Regions from separate parts of the Pseudomonas sp. Os17 genome, predicted to be linked through region 3. Evidence: predicted binding sites of a transcription regulator. Region 3 holds the regulator's gene; each other region holds the start of a gene.
What was found. Region 3 encodes FliA, which starts transcription of late flagellar genes. Its sites were predicted from a motif close to CTAAAGTTTNNNNNNNNNNNGCCGNTAA; they were not measured.

Region 1 (7,215 bases), 3.3 Mb from region 3:
AGCCGCCGACCAGATCCGCAAACGCTGGTTGGGGCTGGCCTTGATCGCTTCGGGAAGCACCTTGTTCTTCAATACTTCGAAGGGATAGGTGTCACGAAACCACAAGGTTTCGTTGGTCGTCATCGCGTCCACCACCATCTCGCGCAATCCGCTGCGCGGCTGGGTCTGAATCCGCTGAACCAGCTCACCCAAGGTTTTGAGACCTTGCTGCTCCATCAGTTTGTTGAGACGGCTCGAGACGAGATATTGCTTATTTTCCCCGAGCAAAATACCACAGGCTTTTTCCAGGAAGACCCGGAACTGTTCAAAATCCAAATTACCCGTAGACAATGCTGCCGCCTCTTAAATCTTATGTCCGCCAGGGGCTGATGCCCTCAGCTGTGGTCTGCTGCTTTGATCCGGTCAACTACCCGGGAAGCCAGGTCATCAGGACGGAACTTGGCAAGGAAGTCATCGGCACCGACCTTCTTCACCATCGCCTGATTGAACACCCCTGACAACGAAGTATGCAGGATGATATGCAGCTTTTGCATGCGTGGATCATTACGTATCTCGGCCGTGAGGGTGTAGCCGTCCATTTCGGGCATCTCGATGTCGGAAATCATCATGAGGAATTCCTCTTCCGGCTTCTTGCCCTCATCCACCAGCTTGCGCAAGTAGTCCAACGCTTGTCGCCCATCGTTCAAGGCCACCACCTCGACACCTACGGTCTGCAGGCAGCGAGTCACCTGTTTGCGCGCCACCGATGAGTCATCAACGGTCAGCACCCGCAGGGAAACAGCCTTGTGTTGGGTCTCGACATCCACCACGCCCACCGAAATGGACTCCGAGGTAGGGGCGACTTCCGCCAGCACCTTCTCGACGTCAATGATCTCGACCAACTGATTGTCCACCCGAGTGACAGCCGTGAGGTAATGGTCACGGCCAGTCCCCTTGGGCGGCGGATGGATTTCTTCCCAGTTCATATTGACGATGCGTTCCACCGAGCGCACCAGAAACCCTTGGGTCTTGGTGTTGTACTCAGTGATGATGACGAACGGATTGCTCTGATCCTGCAACCCGCCAGCACCGGTGGCCATTGCCAGATCCAGGATCGGAATGGTCGCCCCTCGTATATTCGCGACACCGCACACCACAGGATTGGATTTGGGCATCAGGGTCAGCTTGGGGCATTGCAGCACCTCGCGAACCTTGAACACGTTGATCCCGTAGAGCTGCTCACCGTCCAGACGGAACAGCAGCAGCTCCAGGCGATTCTGCCCAACCAATTGCGTGCGCTGGTTTACCGAATCCATTACACCAGCCATGCCCAGACTCCCCGAAGCTTTAAGATCCGACGCACGCTCATTGCTAAACGGCACGGCGCTTGCTTTTTAACTGTTATGAACGCCAAAACGACATTTTTCCGACGCCTGACATCCCCCTACCGCACATTGCTCTGCGGGCTGTCGGCGTTGTGTATCTTAAACCCTGGCGGCCCTGCCGTTGCTGATTCGGTCACCCTGCCTGATCTACTTATCGGCGTCACTCAAGGGTTTCTTGAATTCACGGTAGAAGACTACCTGGCTACCAGTCAAACGGAAGGACGCTACGAAATTCAGGTCAACCAGCTGGATCCCCGTATGCGCATGCCGGCGTGCGACAAGGAATTGACAGCGAGCCTGGAAAGTCCTGCCCAGCCACTGGGCAGGGTCACGGTCAAGGTACGCTGCGAAGGCAGCTCGCCCTGGACCGTGTTCGTCCCGGCCCAGGTCAAACTGTTCCGCGAAGTGGTCACCAGTTCACGACCGCTCAAACGCGCCGGCATCATCGAGCCCGAAGACGTTGTGCTGCGCGAGCGGGACATCAGCCTGAGCAATCAGGGCTACCTGACCTCGGTAGACCAGGCCATTGGTCAGAAACTTGTCCGACCAATGGTCGCCGACCAACTTGTTACCCTGGGTCATCTGGAACAGGCAGAGGTGGTGCGCAAAGGCGATCACGTAGTGATCTCGGCACGCAGCGGCACCCTGAATGTACGAATGCCGGGAGAAGCACTGTCTAACGGCGGTATGAGCGAGCAGATTCGGGTCAAGAACCTGAATTCGCAACGAGTGATCAAGGCTCGTGTCACCGCCCCTGGACAGGTGGAAGTTGCCATGTAGATAACTGGCGCTCGACTCGCTCGTTCCCTAAACTGTGGCCAATCAGAGGTCGCAGATCCCTGCGTTGGCTTATCGACAATCGAGCCTAAAGTTTTTCAGGGTATGGCCGAAAACATGGCAAGCGTCCAAATACCCAGAGGTTTTCTTCATCATGGTCATCGACTTCAGCCGTTTAAACAGCTCCCCTTTACTGACAGGCAGTACGCGTACCGGCACCAGCAAGGAAACCGGCGATGCCGGCAAGTCCGTGCCGCTGGCAACTGCAGCCGAGACCAGCAAAAGCGGGGAATCGGTACACCTCAGCAATGAGGCTCAACAGTTGCAGAAAATCACCGACAAGCTGCGCGATCAGCCTGCTGTCGACAAGGCCCGAGTGGCCGAGTTGAAGCAAGCCATTGCCGATGGCAGCTACAAGGTCGACAGCAACCGTGTAGCCAGCAAACTGCTCAACTTCGAAGCCCAGCGCTAGCCCCAGGCTTGCGCCAGGCTTTTGGACGCTTAATCCCCAAGGCCAGCCATGCACGACACGAATCTACTGCAACTGATCAACGACGACCTTGCTCCAGCGCAACAACTGCTGGAACTGCTCAGAGCCGAATCCGTAGCCCTGCACGGCCGTGACATGCCGCTGCTGGAGGATATTCTGGCGCAGAAACAGGCCCTGGTCATTTTGCTGGAACAGCATGGCCGCAAACGCACAGAGATCCTCGCCAGCCTTAACCTGCCGACCAATCGTGCCGGTCTTGAACAACTGGCCAGTCACTCGAGCGTGGGCGATCAACTGCTTGAGCAGGGCAGCCGACTGACCCAACTGCTCGCCGACTGCCAGGCCACCAACGAGCTCAATGGCCGCTCGATCCAGATTCAGCAGGCCAGCACTGCCAACCAGTTGAAAATTCTCAACGGCGGCGAACCCCCAGCCCTTTATGACGCCCGCGGCTCCACCTCTATGCTTGCGAAGCCCCGCCCACTCAGTCAGGCTTAAACCCCAAAAATGAGCGCGCGCTACCAAGCCGTGAAACATGCTGGCAGAATGCCAGCTCCTGCGTGTAGTTGTATTTTGTCTGGAGATTGATGAACCGTGTTCAACGCCTCAAACGCGGAAGATGCTCCGCAGCCACCCAAGGTGTTCACCACTGCGTTGGAAATTTCCTCCAACCTGCGGTTGCTGCAAGAGAGCCACGACCCGCTGATCATCACTTTCCATGAGCGCAGCCAGCGTTTCCAGAGCTATCTGGTGGAAGTGGACCGCGACAGCAACATGATTGCTCTCGATGAAATGATTCCCCGCGACGGCGAGCGCTTCCTGCTGGCAGGCGAACCGTTTCGTGTTGAAGGCTTTCATGAAGGCGTGCGCATCGCCTGGGAAAGCAATGGCACGCCAACCCTGGACGAGTCCAATGGCGGCCGCTGCTACCGCACCACCTTGCCGGACGAAGTGGTCTACCATCAGCGCCGCAACGCTTTCCGTGCCGCACTCAAATTGGCGCAGTTGGTGGATATCGAACTGAGCGGCGAAAAACTCAAGTCCCCGTTGACCGGCAAGCTGCTGGATATCTCCGCCACCGGCTGCAAACTGCGCTTCGATGGCGATATTTCCTCGCGCCTGCAACTGGGCCAGGTCTACGAACGTTTTATCGCCGCCCTGCCCTTCGGCAGCATGACTGCCCCGGTCGAGCTGCGCTATCTGCACCACGAAGAACGCATCGACACCACGTTTGCCGGCGTGCGCTTTCATAACATGAGCGGCCTGGTCCAGCGCCAGGTAGAGCGCTTCGTCTATCAGTTGCAGCGTGAAGCACGGCGCTTCGACAAAGACGACCTCTGATTCAGCAGACACCATTGAAAACGGGCAGAGCCTTGCGGCGACTGCCCGTTTTGCATTTCTAGGGCCTGGCCCCGCTCAGGTGATCCCGAGCGCAATCCTCGGGCGGCACCTCATCCGGCGCTTGCGGCGTATCGGGCTCTGCAGCCGGCGTGGCGTCAGGCGCGGGAGCGGTCTGCATCTGATCCTGGACCACCTGCTCGTCTACCCGCGGATCGAGAGCCGCCACCAGAGGCGAACTGGACATACTGTCCGGCATCGCCACGTGATGCAGCGGCGCATCGTCCACCTGATGCAGATTGGTCACCGCCTTCGGTCGAATCCGCCAGACCAGCACCAGGGCAAAGAAACTGAAGAAGGCATAGAGCATCTGGCTGCCGAACAACTTCATCAGCACCCCAGCCACCAACGGGCCGACGCTTGCCCCAACGCCATAGGTGACCAACAGCATCGCCGTCAGCGAGACCCGTCGATCACTTTCCACATGGTCATTGGAAAAAGCCACCGCCAGCGGATAAAGGCAGAACTGCACCAGAGAACAGAGGAATCCAAGGACGAACAGCAGTTCCAGAGGCACTGCCGGCAGCACCGCCAAGGGCAAGGCCACCACTGCCAGGAACAAGGCAAAACAACGAATCAACAGGGCCCGATCATAACGATCGGACAACCAGCCCAGCGGCCATTGCACCACCAGCCCGGCAAAGATACAGCTGCCCATGAACAGACCCACCTGCTCGGTGCTAAGCCCCTGCTGCGAGGCGTAGAGCGGCGCCAGGCCGTAGAACGAGCCGACGATCAGGCCCGAGCCCAATACGGTACTCAGGGACTGCGGCACCCGCTTGATAAAGAAGCGCGGCTCCATCGGCGCCGGGTGCAGAGGTGCCGGGTGAATACGCCGGGTCATGGCCACCGGCACCAGGCACAAGGCAAAGCACAGGGCTACCAGCATCAACAGCTCCGGCCCCAGAGCCGGGTGCATGACCAGTATCAACTGCCCCAGCACCAGCCCCAGGTAAGAAGCGATCATGTAGCCGCTGAACACCAGGCCACGCTGATTGGCGTCGGCCTGCTCATTGAGCCAGCTTTCGATGACCATGTACTGACACATCATCCCCAGGCCGACGATCATCCGCAGCACCAGCCAGGCAGGCAGCCAGTCCACCAGACCGTGCCCAAGCACCGCCGCGCCGACGATCCCGGCACAGGTGGCGTAGGCACGGATGTGGCCGACCCGGGCAATCAGCCGATGACCCAGCTTGCCGCCCAATACCAGGCCGAAATAGTTCGCCGCCATCAGGGCTCCCACCCACAGGCCATCGACATGGTCGGCAGCCAGGCGCAGGGCCAGATAAGTGCTGAGCAGACCCGAGCCGATCAACATCATCAGCGAAGCGAAATAAAGCGCTCGAAAGGATTTCCAGATTTGGCGCATCGGCGTTCCGAGCGGCTCCTTGAATGAGGTGCCGGCCCCCGGACAGATCGGGGCCCGGCCAGCGACGGGTTAGGTTATGCCTGGGCCGCTAACACACGCCGCTCCCAGGGAGTGATTTCATCAAAGAAGCTGGTCAACTCCATGGTCTTCGAAGCGATGTAGCCTTCGATGAACTCGGTGCCGAACAGTTCCCTGGCCAACTGACTACGTTTCAGACGCTCCAGTGCCGCATGCAAGGTACAAGGCAGGGACAAATTGTCCGGTACTTCGAACTCACCCTGGATCGCCGCCGTGGGCTCCAGTTCGTTCTCGATCCCATGCAGACCCGCAGCCAGGCTGGCGGCAATTGCCAGATACGGGTTGGCATCCGCGCCCGGCAGGCGGTTTTCCACCCGTCGCGCCACCGGTGAACTGGCCGGTATACGCAGCCCCGCAGCCCGATTGTCATGCGACCAGCAGGCATTGTTCGGCGAAGCGTAAGGATGGCACAAGCGCTGATAGGAGTTCACGTTAGGCGCGAACAACGCCGTGAAATCCGCCAGGCCGGCCTGCAGGCCGCCGATGAAATGACGGAACATCGCCGTCGGTTGCCCGGCCTCGTCACTGAAGACATTACGCCCACTGCCGATCTCCACCAGACTCTGGTGGATATGCATGGAGCTGCCGGGCGTGCGGGCCAGCGGCTTGGCCATGCAGACCACGATCAACCCGTGCTTGAGCGCCACTTCCTTGAGCAGGTGCTTGAACAGGAAAGTCTGATCCGCCAGCAGCAACGGATCGCCATGCAACAGGTTGATCTCGAACTGGCTGACGCCCATCTCATGCATGAACGTATCGCGAGGCAGGCCCAGGGCCGCCATGCATTCATAGACTTCCTTGAAGAACGGCCGCAGGCCGTTGTTGGAGCTGACACTGAACGCCGAATACCCCTCTTCCCGTCGACCATCCAGGCCAACCGGCGGCCGAAAGGCCTGAGCAGGATCGTCATTGGCCGCAAACACGAAGAACTCAAGCTCAGTGGCTACCACTGGCGCCAGGCCCAGGGCCGCATAACGCGCGATCACCTGCTTGAGTTGGCCCCGGGTAGACAGACGCGAACTTTCACCACTGAGTTCGTCCGCGTCACAGATGGCCAGCGCCCGCGGCGTCTGGCTCCAGGGCAGGCGGTGAATCTGCCGGGGGTCGGCATTGAGCGCCAGGTCGCCGTCGTCGCTGCCGTAAAAACGTGCCGGCGGATACCCGCCCATGATGCATTGAAGCAGCACCCCCCGAGCCATCTGCAAGCGCCGCCCTTCGAGAAAGCCCTCGGCGGTCATCACCTTGCCCCGCGGCACGCCATTGAGATCCGCGGTGACGCATTCAATCTCATCAATGCCCGTCAATCGCTCGGCGAGTGAACTGTGGCCATCGGTTGTCATGACTCAATCCTTGTTGTTATACGAGCCGCGAACGGCGACCCGTACAAAATACGCATCACCCGTTCAGGATTTCAAGCAGGCAAGAATAAAATCCCGGGAGCGGACCCGCTCCCGGCGAACAACCCATAAAGCCAGGTCCGGCACGAACCTGTAGAAGAAAGAGAGCCCCCACAAGCGCTGACCGGCCAGGCCAGGCCTTTCAGAACCTCTTCTGCACCCGGACTGACAAGACGCTCAAGGCAGATACAGCTTGAACAGCCCGCCGCCCAAGGGGCCTCCGTTGCTGATACGGGTGTGTCCGCAGACACCATTGCGCTGGTGCAACTGGGCGATGCGCCCAGCAAAATACAGCCCCAGCCCGGTACTGCCGCTGCTCTGATTGATGCCCTGGACATA
Region 2 (7,215 bases), 1.7 Mb from region 3:
CATTGCCAGGCGATGTTGCTGGAAGCGGAAATGGCCGATGAAGCCGTGGCCAGCATGGCCAGCGAACCCCGGGGACGCCTGCGGGTGTCGAGCCCGGTGGGGTTGGCCCATGAGTTGCTGACACCGCTGGTCAGCAGCTACCTGCAGAAATACCCCCAGGTGCAACTGGAGATGCTCTTGCTCAACCGCCGCGTCGACCTGGTGACCGAAGGCATCGACGTGGCCCTGCGGGTGCGTGAACACGGCGATGAAGATCCGCTGCTGGTGACCCGCCGCCTGCGCCCGGCGCAAACCGCAATCGTCGCCAGTCCCGACTTTGTGAAGGAGCACCCGGTGCTGCATCCGGAAGACCTGCGGCAGCTGCCCATCCTCGGCGCCCTGGAGGCTGATCGGCTGGTGCACCTGCGCCTGCTGGACCAGCAAGGCCAGGCCTGCGACCTGGCCCTGGAAGCGCGCCTGGGCATCGACGACTTCATCGTGCGGCGCGCCTGTGCCCTCGCCGGCCTGGGCTGCACCGTCCTGCCGATGCTGTATTGCGAGGCTGAACTGGCCAGCGGCCAACTGGTGCAGATGCTGCCGCAATGGTCATTGCCCGGCGGCTGGCTGCAAGCGGTGTATCCTCACCGCCGCGGTGTGTTGCCGGCGGTGCGGGCCTGGATCGAGCACCTGAGCGAATCCTTCGAAGGCTGTGGAGAAAGACTGCTGTGAAAGACGCAATCCTCACTGAACAACAAGTGGCGCAGTTCTGCCTGGACCTGCCCGGGGCGCGCGAGGACTACAAATGGGGCGGTGTGCGCGTGTTCTCGATCGCCGGCAGCAAGATGTTCGCCCTGCAGAACCTGCGGGGCAGCTCCCTGGCCTTCAAGGTCGACCAGGAGCTGTTTCTCGGCCATGTCGACCGTCCGGGCATTGCCCCGGCGCCCTATCTGGCGCGGGCGCACTGGATCATCATGCAAACGCCCTACCCGCTGGGTGCCGAGGAACTCCGGGCACTGCTGCAACGCTCCCATCAACTGGTGGTGGGCAAGTTGCCCAAGCGGGCGCAGGTCGGGCTGCTGCTCTAGAACAGGCTCAGCAGGCTGTTTTCCAGGAACAGCCGGTCAATCCAGTAGACCTGATGCAAGGCCACGATCAGCCAGAACAAGGTCTGATAGGACAGTTTGCGGGTCTTGTGCCGCAACAGTTGCTGGGCCAGCAGGGCCCCGGGCCAGCCGCCGGCCAGTTCCAGGGCGTGCAGCACATTCTCCGGAATCCGCCGGCCCTCGGCCCGGGCCTGACGCTTGTCGTGCCAGTAACACAGGAACGTCAGCAGGCTGACCGCGCCGTAAGCCACCAGGGGCACGATCGAGATGCCGCGCCACCACAGGGACAGCGAACCGAACAACGGCAAGGCGCACAGCACGACCAGCACCAGCAGCTTGAACCTCAGGTGGCGGATTCGCGCAGCGCTGCCCGGCTGCGGTGCGCGGCCGGCGCCTTTCACGACTTGACCGCCGTCCAGTCGACCCAGCCGAACTGCCAGGTCGCCAGGATCAGCAGGCCGAAGGCGATGCGGTACCAGGCAAACGCCGCATAGCTGTGGCTGGCAATGAACTTCAGCAGCCCCTTGACCGCGATCATGGCGAAGATGAAGGCCGTGACGAAGCCGATGGCGAACACCGGAAAATCGTCAGGCTGGAACAGGTGCCGGTACTTGTAGCCGGAATACACCGCGGCCCCGACCATGGTGGGCATGGCCAGGAAGAACGAAAACTCGGTGGCGGTCTTGCGCGACAGGCCGAACAGCAGCCCGCCGATGATGGTCGAGCCGGAGCGCGAAGTCCCGGGGATCATCGCCAGGCACTGGGCACAACCGACTTTCAGTGCGTCCTTCCAAGTGATCTCGTCCACGCTTTCGGCGTGCACCCGGTGCTGGCGCCGCTCGGCCCAGAGCATGATCACCCCGCCGATCACCAGGGCCGTGGCCACGGTGATGGGGTTGAACAGATAGGCGTGGATCAGGTCGGCGAAGATCCCCCCCAGCACCACCGCCGGTAGAAAGGCGATCAGCAGGTTGACCGTGAAGCGCTGGGCCTTGGGCTGGTTCGGCAGACCGATCACCACCTCCAGGATCTTGCGCCGAAACTCCCAGACCACGGCCAGGATCGCACCCAGCTGAATGATGATGTTGAAGGCCATCGCCCGCTCGCCACCGAAGTCGAGCAGGTCAGCGACGATAATCTGGTGTCCGGTACTGCTGATGGGCAAAAACTCGGTCAGGCCTTCGACAATCCCGAGTATCAATGCCTGTGCGGCGCTCCAAAGATCCATTAATCCCCCATAAGGCGATGCTCGTGGCATGCCTCTTTTTTAAGTAGTCGACTCAGTCACTGCGCTGGGCGCAGGTGAAATTTTCCGGCCGTAAGTTCAACACAAGCCCATGAAAATTCTGTGAAAAGGGCAGAAAGGTTCAGGTTTTGCGCGAAGGCGCCGAAATCCTAACAGACAGGCGCAAAATACACCGCGATGTTATTGGACTTCCGTAGGGTAGGCGCTCGAAGGCAGGCGTGCTTGGATGCACACGGCCTTTTATGACAAGTACAAAAACCAGGAGTGACCGGATGATGAATAGCTTGCGCAAGATGTCCATCAGTCAGCGTTTGTGGCTGATCCTGATCGTGGCAGTGCTGACCCTGGTGACTCTGGGCGTGATGATGCTTGGACAGATTCACGGTGACCTGTACCAGGCCAAGGCGCAGAAAACCCAGCATGTGGTGCAGACCGCCGCCGGTGTGCTCACTTACTACCAGGGCCTGGAAGCCGCCGGCAGCCTGAGCCGCGAACAGGCGCAGCAACAGGCGCTGCAAGCCATCCGCGGGTTGCGCTACAACCAGAACGACTACTTCTGGATCAACGACCTGAGGCCGGTGATGATCATGCACCCGGCCAACCCCAAGCTCGACGGACAGAACCTGGCGGCGGTCAAGGATCCGGACGGCTTCGAGGTGTTCAATGAAATGGTCGCCCTGGCCAAGTCCAAGGGCGCCGGCATGGTGGATTACCGCTGGCCCAAGCCCGGGGCCGAGCAGCCGGTACAGAAGACCTCCTATATACAGCTGTTCCAGCCCTGGGGCTGGATCATCGGTTCCGGGGTCTACATCGATGACCTGCAACAGGAGTTCTATGCCCAGGTCCTGCAGGCCTCCTCCATCGGCCTGGTGATCGCCCTGCTGATGACCGTGCTGGTGGTACTGATCGTGCGCAGCATCGTCAACCCGCTGCGCGAGACGGTGCACGCCATGGCCAACATCGCCAGCGGTGAAAGCGACCTGACCCGGCGCCTGGATACCCATGGCCAGGACGAAGTCACCGAGCTGGCCCGGCATTTCAATGGCTTCACCGCCAAGTTGCGCGGGGTGGTCACCCAGTTGCAGTCCAGCGCTGCCGCACTGGAGCAGTCATCCAGCGAGCTGGGCAGCAACGCCAGCGAAGCCCAGGAACGCAGTCAGCAACAGTCCCAGCAGATGGAACAGGTGGCCGCGGCCATCAGTCAGGTCACCAGCGGCGTACAGGATGTGGCCAGGAATGCCGAACACGCGGCCAGCGAAGTGCGCGAAGCCGAAGCCCAGGCCCAGCAGGGCCAGCTCAACATCGACGGCAGTCTGCAGCAGATCGACCAGTTGTCCGCGACCATCGACCAGGCCGTGGAAGTGATCCGCACCCTGGCGACGGAAAGCACCCAGATCGGCAGCGTGCTGGAGGTGATCCGCGCCATTGCCGAGCAGACCAACCTGCTGGCCCTGAACGCCGCCATCGAGGCCGCCCGGGCCGGGGAACAGGGCCGGGGGTTTGCCGTGGTGGCCGATGAAGTGCGCCTGCTGGCTCAGCGTACCCAGCAGTCCACCGCGGAAATCCAGGGCATGATCGAACGCCTGCAGAGTCACTCCGAAGCCGCGGTCAAGGTCATCGGCGACAGCAGCCGGGCCTCGCAGTCGACCATCGAACAGGCCGGGCTGGCCGGCACCAGCCTCAACGCCATCGGCCAGGCCTTGCGCACCCTCAACGGCCTGAACGCCTCGATCGCCAGCGCCACGCTGCAACAGGCCCACGTGGTGGAGGACATCAACCACAACGTCGGTCAGGCCGCGGGCCTGTCCCAGGGCACCGCACTGGCCGCCCAGCACTCCAGCGCCGCCAGCCGGCACCTCAAGGAGCTCTCGGAACAGCTCAACGGCCTGCTGCGCCAGTTCCGCGTCTAGGCGCCACGGGCGCGCGGCTCCGGGCTAACGTCCGGGGCCGACTCTGGGTACAATCCGCCCCCTCCTCCACTTCCCCAAGGAACCGCCATGTCCGGGCTTGAACTGTTTGCCGCTGCGCTAGGCGTGATCGCCGTCTGGCTGACGGTCAGGCAGAACCCCTGGTGCTGGCCCATCGGCCTGGTCATGGTGCTGCTCTACAGCTGGATCTTCTACGAGGTCAAACTCTATTCCGACATGCTCCTGCAAGTGGTCTACGCCGTGCTGCAGCTCTATGGCTGGTGGCAATGGACCCGGGGTGGCGATCAGCATCAGGGGCGCCCGGTCAGCCAGTTGCAGACCGTCGGCCTGCTCCAGGGCCTGGCCCTGGGGGCGCTGGGCAGCCTGTTGCTGGGCGCGGCCATGGCCCACTGGACCGACGCTGCCCAGCCCTGGCTCGATGCCGCCCTGACCGCCTTCAGTCTGGTGGCGCAGTGGTGGATGGCGCAGAAACGCGTGCAATGCTGGCCATTGTGGATCGCCGTGGACGTGATCTTCGTCGGCCTGTTCGTCTACAAGGCGCTGTACCTGACCGCCGCGCTCTACGCCCTGTTCACCCTGCTGGCGGTCCAGGGCTGGCGCACCTGGCGCGCCGACCCGGCCCTGCAATCGTGAAGGTGCTGGTCCTCACCGGCCCCGAGTCCAGCGGCAAGAGCTGGCTGGCGGCCGAGCTGCAAGCGCACTTCGGCGGCATCCAGGTGGGCGAGTACGTGCGCCACTTCATCGAGCAGGAACGCCGCGACACCTGCCTGGCGGACATCCCCGCGATCGCCCGTGGCCAATTGGCCTGGGAGGATCAGGCGCGCTCGCAGCAGCCGGCCCTGCTGATCCTCGACACCCACCTGCTGAGCAACCTGCTGTGGAGCCAGGCCCTGTTCGGCGATTGCCCGGCCTGGCTGGAGCCGCAACTGCTGGCCCGCCACTACGACCTGCACCTGCTGCTATCGCCGGAGGATGTGGACTGGAGCGATGACGGTCAGCGCTGCCAGCCGCAACTGGAACAGCGCCTGGCCTTCTTTGCCGCCACCCGGCAGTGGCTGGAGCGCCATGGGCAAGCCTATCGGGTCATTCGCGGGGATTGGCAGGCGCGCCGGCAACAGGCCTTTGCCCAGGTCCGGCAACTGCTGCAGGACTGATCCTGCCGGGTGGCCCGGCACCAGAGTGTCCATTTCTGAAACACTCCCCAGCCGATCAGGCCGCCATTTCCGGGGCCTGCGTCACGCGCGGGAGAAACTGTTAAGTCACTGATACACCCCTGCAGCAACCCCTGTTGCAGAGCATTTGCAAGGCCATGGCTAGTGGCCGGTATGGCGAACTGTCTCAAGCATGAAACAGTCAGGCGGCCCATTTCCGCACTGCATTCGCAAACCCTTGAATCTGCAAGACAAATCAAAAGCGGCACGGCTTCTGCTCTCTCCCTGTCAACGCTGACTAGGGCCAGCACTGAGAAGAAGGAATGCCGCCGTGGGGACTCTGAAGCAACGTTTCACCCGCCTACTGCTGATCGGCTGTGCCGTCAGCGCGGTGCATAGCCTTCCGGTCCTGGCAGCAGGCAATGGCCAGATCGTTCTGGAACGCCAGGTGCATCCGACCCCTGCCGGTCGTCCCCTGAATCTGGATCCCAACCCGACCACGGTCAACGCCAATCCGTCGGGGCCGGTCACCGGCACACTCAACAACGAAATGAGCGACAGCGAGTTCGCCGGCATCAACAGCGGTTCGCTGGTTCGCGGCGCCGTGATGCCCAACGGCAGTGGGGTCGCCGGCCTCAACGTGGTGACCAATCCCAACGGCCTGCCCGGCATGAGCGCTGGCCACGGTGGCGGCTCCGGGTCGTCGATCTCCGGGTCGATCAACCGCTCCATCAGCTCCGGCATGGCGCCGTTGAGCAACATCGGAGGCCGCTGAGATGAAGCGCTCACTGCTGTTTATCGCCCTGCTGGCCTGTACTTCAGCCATGGCCGACAGCGCCACCCAGGTCCAGGACACCGCGACCCTGAACAATTCCGGCTCGGGCTACACCGGCAACCTGAACATCAACCAGGCCGCCGGCGACCAGCAACAGCAGACCAACGTGCGGGCCATCGCCATCGGCACCAATGCCAAGGCCAGCACCAGCGTGACCCAGAAGATCACCACGCCAGCCGACCGCTCGGTCAATGCCAGCAGCACCATCGGCGGCCACTCTTTCAGCAACGGCAACGGCGCACTGGGTGTCAACCAGTCGTCCGGGGCCAATAACCAGATGGTCAATGCCTTGCGGATCAGCATCAGCGCCAATCCGCAAAGCATCGACGACAGCGCGCTCTCGCAGCAGAACGTCGCGCTGTTACCAAGCTCGGGCGCATCTGACCCTCAGCAAGGCAGCCGCCAGGTCGTTACCAGCGACCAGGCCTTCACCGGCAGCCGTGGGGTGATTCAGGTGAACCAGAGTGCCGGGGTGGGGAACCGCATGGCTAACACCCTGAGCATCCGGGTCGCCGATTGACCCGTCGTAGTGCAATTAGAAAGTACCAACACTTAACCAACTAATAAGCACCGGAGAAACACCATGAAACCTACAATGGCTCTCAAACCACTGGTTTTCGCACTGGCCGCAGTCATGGCAATGGCCGCTCAGGCAGGTGGTAACGAACATGGTCACAACGGCGGTCATGGCAATGGCCATGGCGATCACAACCAAGGTCCGGATCTCAACACTCTGCTGCAAATCACCGCTGGGGCCGGTGCTGCAGTGATCGACGTGCAGAACAGCAACACCAACGTGGTGAAAAATCAGGGCACCAACAACAACGCCAAGATGGACAATTCCCTGAACAGCTCCAACGGCAACATGGGCGCCAACGTCGCCGCCGGCGACGGCAACCAACAAGACAACGCCGCTGCCCTGGCAACCGCTGACGAAAGCTTCATCTTCGGCAGCGCCGTGGCCGCTTCCAGC
Region 3 (7,215 bases):
CGTGCATATCCGCGACAACCTGGACCTGGCGCCCAGCGCCTATCGCCTGACGCTGATGGGGGTGATCCTGGCCGAGGCCGAGATCTACCCGGATCGCGAGCTGGCGATCAACCCGGGGCAGGTCTACGGCACCCTCAACGGCATTTCCGCCCGGGATCCGGCCTTCGGCCTGGAGGCGGTGTGGATCGAGATCAGCCAGCGGCCCCAGGCGCAGTCCCTGGGCTACACCGTGGTGGACGCCAGTACCGTGGTCGCCACCCACTTGAACCAGATTCTCTACAAGCACTCCAGCGAGCTGATCGGTCACGAGGAAGTGCAGCAACTGATGCAACTGCTGGCCAAGAGTTCGCCAAAGCTGGCGGAAGAACTGGTGCCGGGGGTGCTGTCGCTGTCACAACTGCTCAAGGTGTTGCAGGCGCTGCTGGCCGAACAGGTGCCGGTGCGGGACATCCGCAGCATCGCCGAGGCCATCGCCAACAATGCCGCCAAGAGTCAAGATACTGCCGCTTTGGTCGCGGCGGTTCGCGTCGGACTGTCTCGTGCAATCGTCCAAAGCATTGTAGGCACTGAGTCTGAGCTGCCTGTGATCACCTTGGAGCCAAGGTTGGAACAAATTTTGCTCAGCAGTTTGCAGAAGGCAGGACAAGGCCAGGAAGAAGGCGTTCTGCTGGAGCCAAGCATGGCTGAGAAGCTGCAACGTTCGCTGATCGAAGCGGCGCAGCGTCAAGAGATGCAAGGTCAACCGGTGATTCTGTTGGTAGCGGGTCCGGTCCGCGCCATGCTTTCGCGGTTCGGGCGTCTCGCCGTTCCAGGTTTGCATGTGCTGGCGTACCAGGAAATTCCCGACAACAAGCAAGTGACCATCGTTGCGACAGTAGGGCCCAACGGCTGAGGTAGTGGGTTATGCAAGTTAAGCGTTTTTTCGCCGCCGATATGCGTCAGGCCATGAAACTGGTTCGTGATGAGTTGGGCGCTGAAGCTGCCATCATCGGCAACCGGCGGATTGCCGGCGGGGTCGAGCTGACGGCTGCCCTGGATTACAAGTTGTCGGCCCTGTCGCCACGGGTTCCGAACATGGAGCTTGAGGACGAGCTGCGCAAGACTCAGTCGCGGATCGTCACCGCCCAGGCCGAACTGAGCCTGCGGGGCGAGGGCGACAACGCCTCGATCACCAATCGCCAGCTGTTCGCCGGCCTGCCGCTGACCGCTGCCGAACCGCTGATCGAGCCGACCCTGACCGAGCGTCCGCGTCCGGCCCCGGCGCCAGTCGCACCGGCTGCGGATTCCCGCGCGCTGGACTCGATGCGTTTCGAGCTCAACGGCCTGCGCGAGCTGCTGGAAGTGCAGCTCGGTTCCCTGGCCTGGAGCCAATTGCAGGGCAGTCGCCCGGAGCAGGCCAACCTCTGGCGCCGTCTGCAGCGCATCGGCCTGTCCGGTCCGCTAGCCCGTGATCTGCTGGCATTGATCACCGATATCGACGAGCCGCGCCAGGCCTGGCGTATGCTGCTGGCGCACCTGGCGCGGATGATCCTGACGCCGGAAGTCGAGCCCCTGGAAGAAGGTGGCGTAATTGCCATGGTCGGCCCCGCCGGCATGGGCAAGACCACCACCCTGGCCAAGCTGGCCGCACGCTATGTACTCAAGTACGGCGCACAGAACATTGCCCTGGTCAGCATGGACAGCTTCCGTATCGGCGCCCAGGAGCAGCTCAAGACGTTGGGGCGTATCCTCAATGTCTCGGTGACCCATGTCGATCCTGGCCAATCCCTGGCCCAGGCGCTGGACCCGCTGCTGCGCAAGCGCGTGGTGCTGATCGACACCGCCGGCCTGCAGGCCAGCGACCCGGCATTGCGCATGCAGCTGGAAAGCCTGGCCGGTCGCGGGATCCGCGCGAAGAACTATCTGGTGCTGGCGACCACCAGCCAGAAGCAGGTGCTGACCGCCGCCTACCACAGCTACAAGCGCTGCGGTCTGGCCGGTTGCATCCTGACTAAACTGGATGAAACAGCCAGTCTTGGCGAGGTCTTGAGCCTGGCCATCAGTCATGAATTGCCGGTCGCCTATCTGACCGACGGCCCGCGGATTCCTGACGATTTGCACCTGCCTCGCCGGCATCAGTTGGTGAGCCGCGCAGTGAGCGTGCAGATGCAGGAAGAACCCAGCGAAGAAGCCATGGCCGACATGTTCGCTGACCTCTACCACAGCCCGACCAAGCGGGTCGGCTGAGTTAGACATGAAAAGATTGCAGTGTATCTACATCGATGGTCTGCCATGCATTGTTCCAACGGTGAACGCGCAGCCAGTTATGTGGCCCCGTCTAAGTAAGACAAGGTAAAGAAAGAACATGGGCAGCATGCATCCCGTACAGGTGATTGCGGTGACCGGCGGCAAGGGTGGCGTCGGCAAGACTAATGTGTCAGTGAACTTGTCCCTGGCTCTGGCTGAGCTCGGCCGGCGGGTCTTGCTGCTGGACGCCGACTTGGGACTGGCCAACGTCGATGTCCTGCTGGGCCTGACACCCAAGCGCACCCTGGCGGATGTCATCGAAGGGCGCTGTGAGTTGCGCGATGTGCTGCTCCAGGGCCCCGGCGGTATCCGTATCGTCCCGGCCGCCTCCGGTACCCAAAGCATGGTGCACCTGAGTCCCGCCCAGCATGCCGGCCTGATCCAGGCCTTCAGCGACATCGGCGACAACCTCGATGTGCTGGTGATCGATACCGCTGCGGGTATTGGTGACTCGGTAGTCAGTTTTGTACGCGCGGCCCAGGAAGTGTTGCTGGTGGTCTGCGACGAACCGACTTCGATCACCGATGCCTATGCGCTGATCAAGTTGCTCAACCGCGACTACGGCATGAACCGTTTCCGGGTCCTGGCCAACATGGCCCAAAGTCCTCAGGAAGGGCGCAACCTGTTTGCAAAATTGACCAAGGTCACGGATCGCTTTCTGGACGTAGCCTTACAATACGTCGGCGCAGTTCCCTACGACGAAAGCGTGCGCAAGGCCGTGCAAAAGCAGCGTGCGGTCTATGAAGCCTTTCCTCGTTCGAAGTGTGCATTGGCGTTCAAGGCCATCGCGCAAAAAGTCGATACCTGGCCGTTGCCGGCGAACCCACGCGGGCATCTGGAGTTTTTTGTCGAGCGCCTAGTGCATCAAACAGCGGGACCGGTGCTATGACTGCCAGCGGCTACAACCTCTACAAGAAGTCGGCACGTGACAGCCAATATGAATTGATCGAGCGCTACGCGCCTCTGGTCAAGCGCATTGCCTATCACTTGCTGGCGCGGTTGCCGGCCAGTGTTCAGGTGGAAGACCTGATTCAGGCCGGAATGATCGGTTTGCTGGAAGTGTCGACCAAGTACGACGCGAGCAAGGGGGCGAGTTTCGAAACCTATGCGGGTATCCGTATCCGCGGGGCGATGCTCGACGAGGTTCGCAAAGGCGACTGGGCACCGCGTTCGGTGCACCGTAATACACGCATGGTCAGCGATGCCATTCGTGCAATTGAAGCTAAAACCGGTCGTGACGCTAAAGATCACGAAGTTGCGGCCGAACTTCAATTGAGTCTCGACGATTATTACGGGATTTTGAACGACACCTTGGGCAGCCGTCTGTTCAGTTTCGACGACCTGTTGCAGGACGGCGAACATGAAGGGCTGCATGAGGATGGCGCCAGTGCTCATCTCGAGCCGTCACGGGACCTGGAGGATGAACGCTTCCAGGCTGCCTTGGCGGATGCGATTGCCAATTTGCCGGAGCGCGAGCGACTGGTGTTGGCGCTGTACTACGACGAAGAACTGAATCTCAAGGAAATCGGTGAGGTCCTGGGGGTCAGCGAATCGCGGGTCAGCCAGTTACACAGCCAGTGCGCGGCCCGTTTGCGGGGGCGTTTGGGGGAGTGGCGAGCGCGCTGACAGGCAGTGTGGGGACACTGCGATCGGGACCGGTAAGGCAAGCGCTGCGCCGGTCTTGCAGTATGTGCTCCATGCAGTCGTTGTGTGTTATGCCGAATTGATTGAATGGCGCGTTCAGGTGCTGGATGCGTTTAAGACTGCTTGGAGGTCGAATTGGACAAGAACATGAAAATCCTCATCGTTGATGACTTTTCAACGATGCGGCGGATCATAAAAAACCTGTTGCGTGATCTGGGTTTCACCAACACGGTCGAGGCCGACGATGGCACTACCGCCATTCCGGTACTCAACAGCGGGAGCATCGACTTTCTGGTAACGGACTGGAACATGCCGGGCATGACCGGGATCGACCTGCTGCGCCACGTGCGTGCCGATGAAAAGCTCAAGCACCTGCCGGTGTTGATGGTGACTGCGGAAGCCAAGCGCGAGCAGATCATCGAAGCTGCCCAGGCCGGCGTTAACGGCTATGTAGTCAAACCATTCACGGCTCAGGCGTTGAAAGAGAAGATCGAAAAGATCTTCGAACGCATCGGTTGATGTACGTAGCCATTCCGCCACGGGGGAGCTATGGAGCATAACGAATCTTCACTGGGCGACTTTGAGTCGACCCTGAAAAAACATGCGCTGGAACTGGTCGAAAGCCTGGAAAAGGGCAAGTTCGGCGAAGCTGTGCAATTGATCCATGAGCTCAATCAGACCCGTGACCGCGGCCTGTATCAGGAAGTGGGCAAGCTCACCCGCGAGTTGCATAGCGCGATCGTCAATTTCCAGATTGACCCGCACATGCCGCAAGCCGAGGAAGTTTCACAGATCACGGATGCCACTGAGCGCCTGTCCTATGTGGTCCGGCTCACGGAAGCCGCCGCCAACCGCACCATGGACCTGGTAGAGAGCAGCACCCCGCTGGTCAATGGCCTGAGCACTGAAGCCCAGGCCCTGAGCGCAGATTGGGGACGCTTCATGCGGCGCGAGGTCGGTGCTGAAGAGTTTCGCGAACTGGCGCGCCGGGTCGACAGTTTCCTGACGCGCAGCGAGCAGGAAACCCGCACCGTTTCCGGCCACCTTAACGACATTCTGCTGGCGCAGGATTACCAGGACCTGACCGGTCAGGTGATCAAGCGTGTGACCCAGTTGGTCACTGAAGTCGAAAGCAATCTGCTCAAACTTGTCTTGATGGCCAGCCAGGTCGATCGCTTCGCCGGTATCGAACATGACCGTGAATCGATCCTCGCGGAAAAAGATCCGCAAAAACATCTCGCCAAGGGTGAAGGTCCGCAGATTCATGCCGATAAACGGGAAGACGTTATGTCCGGTCAGGACGATGTAGACGATTTGCTTTCCAGCCTTGGATTCTAGGAGCACCCATTAATGAGCTTCGGCGCCGATGAAGAGATCCTTCAGGATTTCCTGGTTGAGGCCGGCGAGATTCTAGAGCAACTGTCCGAACAACTGGTCGAGCTGGAAAGCCGACCGGACGATGCGGACCTGCTCAATGCAATTTTTCGCGGTTTTCACACTGTTAAAGGGGGCGCCGGCTTCCTCCAGCTCAATGAGCTGGTGGAGTGCTGCCACATCGCCGAGAACGTCTTCGACATCCTGCGCAAGGGTGAGCGACGGGTCGATTCGGAGCTGATGGACGTGGTGCTCGAGGCGCTGGACGCGGTGAACGGCATGTTCAGCCAGGTCCGTGAGCGCACCGAAATCACTGCTGCGACACCGGAACTGCTGGCCGCGTTGGCGCGTCTGGCCGAGCCTGCCGGTGCCGAACCTGCAGCGCCGGCGGTCGAAGAAGTGGCCGAAGTCGCTGCCGAGCCTGAGCCCGAGGCTGAGGCCCCATCAGGGGATATCACCGATAACGAATTCGAACTCTTGCTCGACTCGCTGAATGCCGCCAAGGCCGACGCCGAGGCTGCGCCTGCTGCCGCACCGGTGGCCGAGGGCGAGCCTGCCAGCGATGAGATCACCGATGCCGAGTTCGAGTCCCTGCTGGACCAGCTGCATGGCAAGGGGCAGTTCGCTCCCGATGCCGTAGCTCCCGCAGCGCCTGCTGCTGCCGCTGGTGCTGCCGCGGCTGGCGACGAAATCACCGATGACGAATTTGAAGCCCTGTTGGACCAGTTGCATGGCAAGGGCAACTTTGCCGTGGACGCACTGGAGTCAGCAGTGGCCGCGGTGCCTGCCGCGCAGGCGCCCAGCGCCGCAGCAGCCGGTAGCGACCTGATCACCGATCACGAATTCGAATCCCTGCTGGATGAGCTGCACGGCAAGGGCAAGTTCTCTGAGGCCCCGGGTGCGGCGAAACCTGCAGCGGCAGTTGCCCCTGCTCCGGCTGCAGCAACCAGCGCCGCCGTCGCCAAACCCGTGGCCAAGAAGCCCGAAGCCAAGGCCGAAGCGCCGAAACCGGCTGCGGCTGCAGCGCCGGCACCGGCTCGTGCCGCAGCGGCGCCGCCAGCGGAAAAACCGGCCAGCGAAGCGGAAACCACGGTGCGGGTCGATACCGCGCGCCTGGACGAAATCATGAACATGGTCGGCGAGCTGGTGCTGGTGCGTAACCGTCTGGTGCGCCTGGGCCTGAACAGTGGCGACGAAGCCATGTCCAAGGCGGTGTCGAACCTGGACGTGGTGACTGCCGACCTGCAGACCGCGGTGATGAAGACCCGCATGCAGCCGATCAAGAAGGTGTTCGGGCGCTTCCCGCGTCTGGTTCGCGACCTGGCCCGGCAGCTCAAGAAAGAGATCAACCTGGAACTGGTGGGGGAAGAAACCGACCTCGACAAGAACCTGGTAGAGGCCCTGGCCGACCCGCTGGTGCACTTGGTGCGCAACGCGGTGGACCACGGCATCGAATCGCCGGAAGAGCGCGAAGCCTCGGGCAAGGCCCGTGGCGGCAAAGTGGTGCTGGCGGCGGAGCAGGAAGGTGACCACATCCTCCTGTCGATTTCCGACGACGGCAAGGGCATGGACCCCAACGTTCTGCGAGCCATTGCCGTCAAGCGCGGCGTGATGGACAAGGACGCCGCCGACCGCCTGAGCGACACCGAGTGCTACAACCTGATCTTCGCCCCGGGCTTCTCCACCAAGACCGAGATCTCCGACGTCTCCGGCCGGGGCGTGGGCATGGACGTGGTGAAGACCAAGATTTCCCAGCTCAATGGCTCGATCAACATCTACTCGACCAAGGGCCAGGGTTCGAAGATCGTCATCAAGGTGCCGTTGACCCTGGCGATCATGCCGACCCTGATGGTGATGCTGGGCAACCAGGCGTTCGCCTTCCCGCTGGTCAACGTCAACGAAATCTTCCAC
Region 4 (7,215 bases), 280 kb from region 3:
TGGACCTGGTGATCGACCACTCGGTGATGGTGGACAAGTTCGCCAGCAGCAGCGCCTTCGAACAGAACGTCGACATCGAGATGCAGCGCAACGGCGAACGCTACGCCTTCCTGCGCTGGGGCCAGAGCGCCTTCGACAACTTCAGCGTGGTGCCGCCGGGCACCGGCATCTGCCATCAGGTCAACCTGGAATACCTGGGGCGCACGGTCTGGACCAAGGACGAGGACGGCCGCACCTACGCCTTCCCCGATACCTTGGTGGGCACCGACTCGCACACCACCATGATCAATGGCCTCGGGGTGCTGGGCTGGGGCGTGGGCGGCATCGAGGCAGAAGCGGCGATGCTCGGCCAGCCGGTGTCGATGCTGATTCCGGAAGTCATCGGCTTCAAGCTCACCGGCAAGCTCAAGGAAGGCATCACCGCCACCGACCTGGTGCTGACGGTGACCCAGATGCTGCGCAAGAAGGGCGTGGTGGGCAAATTCGTCGAGTTCTATGGCGATGGCCTGGCCGACCTGCCCCTGGCGGACCGCGCCACCATCGCCAACATGGCACCGGAATACGGCGCCACCTGCGGTTTCTTCCCGGTGGACGACATCACCCTGGATTACCTGCGCCTGTCCGGGCGCCCTGCCGAGCTGGTGAAGCTGGTAGAAGCCTACAGCAAGGCCCAGGGCCTGTGGCGCCTGCCGGGCAAGGAGCCGGTATTCACCGACAGCCTGGCCCTGGACATGGGCAGCGTCGAAGCCAGCCTCGCCGGACCGAAACGGCCGCAGGACCGGGTGGCACTGCCCAACGTGGCCCAGGCTTTCAGCGACTTCCTCGACCTGCAGTTCAAACCCACCAGCAAGGAAGAAGGCCGCCTGGAAAGCGAGGGCGGCGGCGGTGTCGCCGTGGGCAACGCCGATCTGGTGGGCGAAGCCGATTACCTGGATGCAGGCCAGACCTATCGCCTGAAAAACGGCGCGGTGGTGATCGCCGCCATCACCTCCTGCACCAACACCTCCAACCCCAGCGTGATGATGGCCGCCGGACTGGTGGCAAAGAAAGCCGTGGAAAAGGGCCTGCAACGCAAGCCCTGGGTCAAGAGCTCCCTGGCTCCTGGCTCCAAGGTGGTGACCGACTACTACAAGGCCGCGGGCCTGACGCAATACCTGGACCAGCTGGGCTTCGACCTGGTGGGTTATGGCTGCACCACCTGCATCGGCAACTCCGGACCGCTGCAGGAGCCGATCGAAAAAGCCATTCAGCAGGCCGATCTCACCGTGGCTTCGGTGCTGTCGGGCAACCGCAACTTCGAGGGCCGGGTCCATCCTCTGGTCAAAACCAACTGGCTGGCCTCGCCGCCGCTGGTGGTGGCCTATGCCCTGGCCGGTACGGTGCGCATCGACCTCAGCAGCGAGCCCCTGGGGCACGGCAAGGACGGCCAGCCGGTGTACCTGCGGGACATCTGGCCCAGCAGCCGGGAAATCGCCGACGCCGTAGCCCAGGTCAACACCCGGATGTTCCACAAGGAATACGCCGAAGTGTTTGCCGGTGATGCGCAGTGGCAAGCCATCGAAGTGCCGCAAGCGGCCACCTATGTCTGGCAGGACGACTCGACCTATATCCAGCACCCGCCATTCTTCGATGACATTGCCGGCCCGCTGCCGCAGATCACCGATGTCAGCGGCGCCCGGGTCCTGGCCCTGCTGGGGGACTCGGTGACCACCGACCACATCTCCCCCGCCGGCAATATCAAGGCCGACAGCCCGGCCGGCCGCTACCTGCGGGACAAGGGCGTGGAACCGCGGGACTTCAACTCCTACGGCTCACGGCGTGGCAACCACGAAGTGATGATGCGCGGCACCTTCGCCAACATCCGCATCCGCAACGAAATGCTCGGCGGCGAGGAAGGTGGCAACACCTTGTACATTCCCACCGGCGAGAAGCTGGCGATCTATGACGCAGCCATGCGCTACCAGGCCGACGGCACGCCGCTGGTAGTGATCGCCGGCCAGGAGTACGGCACCGGCTCCAGCCGCGACTGGGCGGCCAAGGGCACCAACCTGCTGGGGGTCAAGGCGGTGATCGCCGAAAGTTTCGAACGGATTCACCGCTCCAACCTGGTGGGCATGGGGGTCTTGCCCTTGCAGTTCAAGCTGGATCAGAACCGCAAGAGCCTGAAGCTCACCGGCAAGGAAACCCTGGACATCCTCGGTCTGAGCGATGTGGAACTGACACCGCGGATGAACCTGCCCCTGGTCATCACCCGCGAAGATGGCAGCCAGGAGAAAATCGAGGTGCTGTGCCGCATCGATACCTTGAATGAAGTGGAGTACTTCAAGTCCGGAGGGATCCTGCACTACGTGTTGCGGCAATTGATTGCATCCTGATCCGCCACGAAAACAGACACCGCCTACGGGCGGTGTTTTTCGTCGGGCTGTCGAACAAAACGCAGCTGGTTATACTTGCCGCCCGCCGGAACTGACCCACCGGTCGCAAAAACGACTACAGATCCGGCGCTGTACGACGTCTCTGCAATACCCATTCTTCGCAACAAGGATTCCACATGACCGCTCTGCCATGGATGTATCTGGCACTCCTTTCTATTGGCTACGCACTGGCCCTGAGCTATGGCCAATTGGGACTGCTGGCTGCCCTTTCGATCCTCCTTCTGCTCTGTGCCGGCCTTGCCGTGCGCCAGCAACGCAGCCGGGTCGGCCAATATCTGGGCCACGGCCTGTTCGTGGTGCTCGCCCTGGCCCTGGCCATGCACTGGCTGCCCGGCTTCTACAACGGCCGGGCCATCGACCCGCAACGTTTTACCGATGATGCCGTGCCGTTTTCCATGTACCTGAACCAGGACAAGCCGCTGATCGGTTTCTGGCTGCTGCTGGTGTGCCCGTGGATCGTTGGCCGACGCTCGTTGCGCCTGTCGCTGTATGCCACCGCCGTGGCCCTGACCCTGTGCGCCGTGGCTGCGCTGGGTGGCGCACTGCTGCTGGGGATCATCAGCTGGGCCCCGAAATGGCCGGATCAGGCCTGGCTGTGGGTGCTCAACAACCTGCTGCTGGTGACCCTGGTGGAGGAAGCGCTGTTCCGTGGCTATATCCAGGGCGGTCTTAGCCGACGCTTCAAGGCGCTGCCCTACGGCGAGAACCTGGCGCTGCTGTGCGCAGCCCTGCTGTTCGGCCTGGTCCACCTGGGCGCGGGGTGGCAATGGACCCTACTGGCGGGCATCGCCGGGGTCGGCTACGGTCTGGCCTATCGTTTTGGCGGCCTGAGCGCGGCGATTGCCACTCACTTCGGTCTCAATCTGCTGCATTTCGGCTTGTTCACCTATCCGATGCTGGCCGGATAAGCGGCCGGTTATTTAGCCAAACCAGTACTTCAGAAGTATTGACTGCCAAGGAAGAAGGTCAATGATTAGCCCCTCGCCAACGCCTGCTGAAACCCGCAGGCGTTTTTTGCAAGCGACACATTCTGCCAATAAGACCCAGAGCCGATTATTGAAAAATAATTTCAATAATCGGTTGAAGCGGCCGACAACCCATCAAAGCCTTGCGGATTGAAAAACCATGCGTAATAACCAGCCTGTCACTCAGCGCGAACGTACCTTCCCGGCTCAACAACGGTTGATTTCCACCACCGACGCCAAAGGCGTGATCACCTACTGCAACGACGCCTTTGTCGAGATCAGTGGGTTCTCCCGTGAAGAACTGGTTCGCGCACCGCACAACCTGGTACGTCACCCCGATGTGCCGGCGGCGGTGTTTGCGCACATGTGGGGCACCTTGAAACAAGGCTTGCCATGGATGGGCATCGTCAAGAACCGCTGCAAGACCGGCGACCACTACTGGGTCAACGCCTATGTAACGCCGGTGTTCGAAGGCAACCAGGTGGTGGGCTACGAGTCGGTACGGGTCAAACCCACCGCCGAGCAGGTACGCCGCGCCGAAGCCCTCTACCAACGCATCAACACCGGCAAGTCGGCCATTCCCAAGCGTGACAAGTGGTTACCGGTGCTGCAGGACTGGCTGCCGTTCATTCTGGTCAGCCAACTGAGCTTCATGATCGGCGCCTGGCTCAACTCCCATTGGGGCTTTGCCCTGGCTGCGGCGCTCTCGGTACCGCTGGGCCTGCTGGGCCTGAGCTGGCAGCAACGCGGCCTCAAGCGCCTGTTGCGCCTGGCCGAGCAGACCACTTCCGACCCGCTGATTGCCCAGATGTACACCGACAGCCGCGGCGCCCAGGCACGCCTGGAAATGTCGATCCTGAGCCAGGAAGCGCGCCTGAAGACCTGCCTGACCCGCCTGCAGGACACCGCCGAGCACCTCAACGAGCAGGCTCGCCAGTCCGATACCCTGGCCCACAACAGCTCCAGCGGCCTGGAACGTCAGCGGGTCGAGACCGAGCAAGTGGCCACCGCAGTCAACCAGATGGCCGCCACCACCCAGGAAGTGGCCAGCCACGTGCAACGCACCGCCGACGCCACCCAGGAAGCCAATCGCCTCACCGGTCGTGGCCGGGACATCGCCGGGGAAACCCGTGAAGCCATCCAGCGCCTGTCGGTGGTGGTGGGCGAAACCGGCCTGACCGTGACCCAGCTGGCCAAGGACAGCGACGAGATCGGCGGCGTGGTGGACGTGATCAAGGGCATCGCCGACCAGACCAACCTGCTGGCATTGAACGCGGCCATCGAAGCGGCACGCGCCGGAGAAATGGGTCGCGGCTTTGCCGTGGTCGCCGATGAAGTGCGTCAGTTGGCCCAGCGCACCAGCGAGTCCACCGGGCAGATCCACACCCTGATCGCCAAGCTGCAGCAAACCGCCGCCACTGCCGTGCAGACCATGGACGCCGGTCATCGCCAGGCCGAAGAAGGCGTGGCCCGAGTCCTGGAAGCCGACCAGGCGCTGGTGGGCATCAGCGAAGCGGTCGCCAATATCACCGACATGACCACCCAGATCGCTGCCGCCACCGAAGAGCAAAGCTCGGTGGCCGAAGAGATCAGCCGCAATATCAGCACCATCGCGCAACTGGCGGACCAGACTTCGGAGCAGGCCCAGCACTCGGCCGCACTCAGCGAAGCCCTGACCCTCACCGCACACACCCAGTACTCGCTGGTGGAGCGTTTCAACCGTTAAGCCCGCCCGGGTTGGCGAGAAAAACCGCAAGCTCCGGCTTGCGGTTTTTTTATGCCCGCAAACCCGCCCAACGACCGTGGGAGCGAGCTTGCTCGCGATAAGTCTTCAGAGGTTCGAGGGCCGGGTTCGCGAGCAAGCTCGCTCCTACAGGATCAGGCCAGTGTTTGCAGGAACGCCGCGACCTTTGCCGCCGCAGACTCCAGATGCTGCTCATGGGTGAAGCCTGAGGCCTTCAGGGGCTTGAGATCGTGATCAGCGGCCGCCAGCCAGTACAGCTCGATACTGGGCGCCAGCGAGTAGGCTTCGACCGCCTGGCGATTGCCCAGGGCGTCACGCTCGCCCTGCACGATCAGGCTCGGCGTCGCCAGTTCGGCCAGGTGCACAACCCGCGGCTTCTCCGGCTTGCCCGCCGCATAGAAGGGATAACCCAGGCACACCAGGGCGTCGGCCGCCAGTTCGTCGGCCAGCAGGCTGGCCATGCGCCCGCCCATGGACTTGCCGCCCAGCGCCAGGACCCCAGTGACATAAGGTCGCACCAGAGCATGCACCTCACGCCAGCATTCCAGGAGTTTGCTCGCCGGGTTGGGCGGCCGCTTGCCGCCGTCCAGGCGCCGCTGGGCCATGTAGGGAAACTCGAAGCGCAAGACGTTCACCCCATGCCCGGCAAGGCGTGCAGCGATGTCGTTCATGAACCCGCTGTCCATCGGCGCGCCGGCACCGTGGGCCAGGATCAGCGTCGGTGCTTCCAACGGGTCGGCAACAGCGGCGACCTCCCATAACCAGCCGCGCTCCTGCACGCACTGCGCCCATTGATCCCCGTCAATACTGGCCTTGTGCTCATTGCTCATGCTTGCCTCGCTTTTAGTCTGCCTATAACTCCAGACGAAGTGAGCGCGCCTTGCCGTGCGCAGTCGCTTTCACTTCAGCTGAACCGTGGATGGGGAACCATGAACACTTCTATCAGTACCGCCTACAACTACAAGGTGGTCCGCCAATTCGCCATTATGACGGTGGTGTGGGGCATCGTCGGCATGGGGCTCGGGGTTTTTCTCGCTGCCCAGTTGGTCTGGCCTGAACTCAACTTCGACCTACCGTGGACCAGCTTCGGCCGTCTACGTCCGTTGCACACCAACGCCGTGATCTTCGCCTTTGGTGGCTGCGCGCTGTTTGCCAGCTCGTTCTACTCGGTGCAACGCACCTGCCAGACTCAGCTGTTCGCGCCGAAAATCGCCGCGTTCTGCTTCTGGGGCTGGCAACTGGTCATCCTCCTGGCGGCCATCAGCCTGCCATTGGGCTACACCAGCTCCAAGGAATACGCCGAACTGGAATGGCCGATCGATATCCTGATCACCATTGTCTGGGTGGCCTACGCCATCGTATTCTTCGGCACCCTGATGCAGCGCAAGACCAAGCACATCTATGTGGGTAACTGGTTCTTCGGCGCCTTCATCATCACCGTGGCCATCCTGCACATCGTCAACAACCTGGAACTGCCGGTCAGCTTCACCAAGTCCTACTCGGTGTATGCCGGTGCGACCGATGCGATGGTGCAATGGTGGTACGGCCACAACGCCGTGGGCTTCTTCCTGACCGCGGGCTTCCTGGGGATGATGTACTACTTCGTACCCAAGCAGGCCGAGCGTCCGGTGTACTCCTACCGCTTGTCCATCGTGCACTTCTGGGCATTGATCACCCTGTACATCTGGGCCGGTCCGCACCACTTGCACTACACCGCGCTGCCGGACTGGGCTCAGTCGCTGGGCATGGTGATGTCACTGGTACTGCTGGCGCCAAGCTGGGGCGGTATGATCAACGGCATGATGACCCTCTCGGGCGCCTGGCATAAGCTGCGCAGCGACCCGATCCTGCGCTTCCTGGTGGTGTCCCTGGCGTTCTACGGCATGTCGACCTTCGAAGGTCCGATGATGGCGATCAAGACCGTCAACGCCCTCTCGCACTACACCGACTGGACCATCGGCCACGTACACGCCGGCGCTCTGGGCTGGGTAGCGATGATCTCCATCGGCGCCCTGTACCACCTGATCCCGAAAGTCTTCGGCCGCGAGCAGATGTACAGCGTCGGCCTGAT

Region 1: a site for FliA is predicted at 2,230-2,257, ahead of flgM (flagellar biosynthesis anti-sigma factor FlgM). Genes of this name have one in related genera too.
Region 2: a site for FliA is predicted at 2,449-2,476, ahead of POS17_RS15420 (methyl-accepting chemotaxis protein). Genes of this name have one in related genera too.
Region 4: a site for FliA is predicted at 3,504-3,531, ahead of POS17_RS09645 (methyl-accepting chemotaxis protein). Genes of this name have one in related genera too.

What each region holds. Positions count from the first base shown of each region.
Region 1 is NZ_AP014627.1:5,131,187-5,138,401, forward strand. Features, by position in the region: gene cheR (protein-glutamate O-methyltransferase CheR) at 1-330, opposite strand, end outside; gene POS17_RS22430 (chemotaxis protein CheV) at 375-1,307, opposite strand; gene flgA (flagellar basal body P-ring formation chaperone FlgA) at 1,383-2,144, shown strand; gene flgM (flagellar biosynthesis anti-sigma factor FlgM) at 2,296-2,613, shown strand; gene POS17_RS22445 (flagella synthesis protein FlgN) at 2,662-3,129, shown strand; gene POS17_RS22450 (flagellar brake protein) at 3,226-3,972, shown strand; gene POS17_RS22455 (MFS transporter) at 4,031-5,401, opposite strand; gene POS17_RS22460 (glutamine synthetase family protein) at 5,476-6,717, opposite strand; gene POS17_RS22465 (sensor histidine kinase) at 7,054-7,215, opposite strand, start outside.
Region 2 is NZ_AP014627.1:3,529,508-3,536,722, forward strand. Features, by position in the region: gene POS17_RS15400 (LysR substrate-binding domain-containing protein) at 1-708, shown strand, start outside; gene POS17_RS15405 (MmcQ/YjbR family DNA-binding protein) at 705-1,064, shown strand; gene POS17_RS15410 (DUF1294 domain-containing protein) at 1,061-1,483, opposite strand; gene POS17_RS15415 (undecaprenyl-diphosphate phosphatase) at 1,480-2,310, opposite strand; gene POS17_RS15420 (methyl-accepting chemotaxis protein) at 2,604-4,238, shown strand; gene pnuC (nicotinamide riboside transporter PnuC) at 4,326-4,889, shown strand; gene POS17_RS15430 (AAA family ATPase) at 4,886-5,410, shown strand; gene POS17_RS15435 (hypothetical protein) at 5,739-6,182, shown strand; gene POS17_RS15440 (hypothetical protein) at 6,184-6,762, shown strand; gene POS17_RS15445 (hypothetical protein) at 6,826-7,215, shown strand, end outside.
Region 3 is NZ_AP014627.1:1,851,554-1,858,768, forward strand. Features, by position in the region: gene flhA (flagellar biosynthesis protein FlhA) at 1-892, shown strand, start outside; gene flhF (flagellar biosynthesis protein FlhF) at 904-2,226, shown strand; gene fleN (flagellar synthesis regulator FleN) at 2,345-3,175, shown strand; gene fliA (RNA polymerase sigma factor FliA) at 3,172-3,912, shown strand; gene POS17_RS08350 (chemotaxis response regulator CheY) at 4,078-4,449, shown strand; gene POS17_RS08355 (protein phosphatase CheZ) at 4,480-5,268, shown strand; gene POS17_RS08360 (chemotaxis protein CheA) at 5,281-7,215, shown strand, end outside.
Region 4 is NZ_AP014627.1:2,128,988-2,136,202, reverse strand. Features, by position in the region: gene acnA (aconitate hydratase AcnA) at 1-2,375, shown strand, start outside; gene POS17_RS09650 (CPBP family intramembrane glutamic endopeptidase) at 2,552-3,343, shown strand; gene POS17_RS09645 (methyl-accepting chemotaxis protein) at 3,561-5,126, shown strand; gene POS17_RS09640 (alpha/beta family hydrolase) at 5,279-5,974, opposite strand; gene ccoN (cytochrome-c oxidase, cbb3-type subunit I) at 6,074-7,215, shown strand, end outside.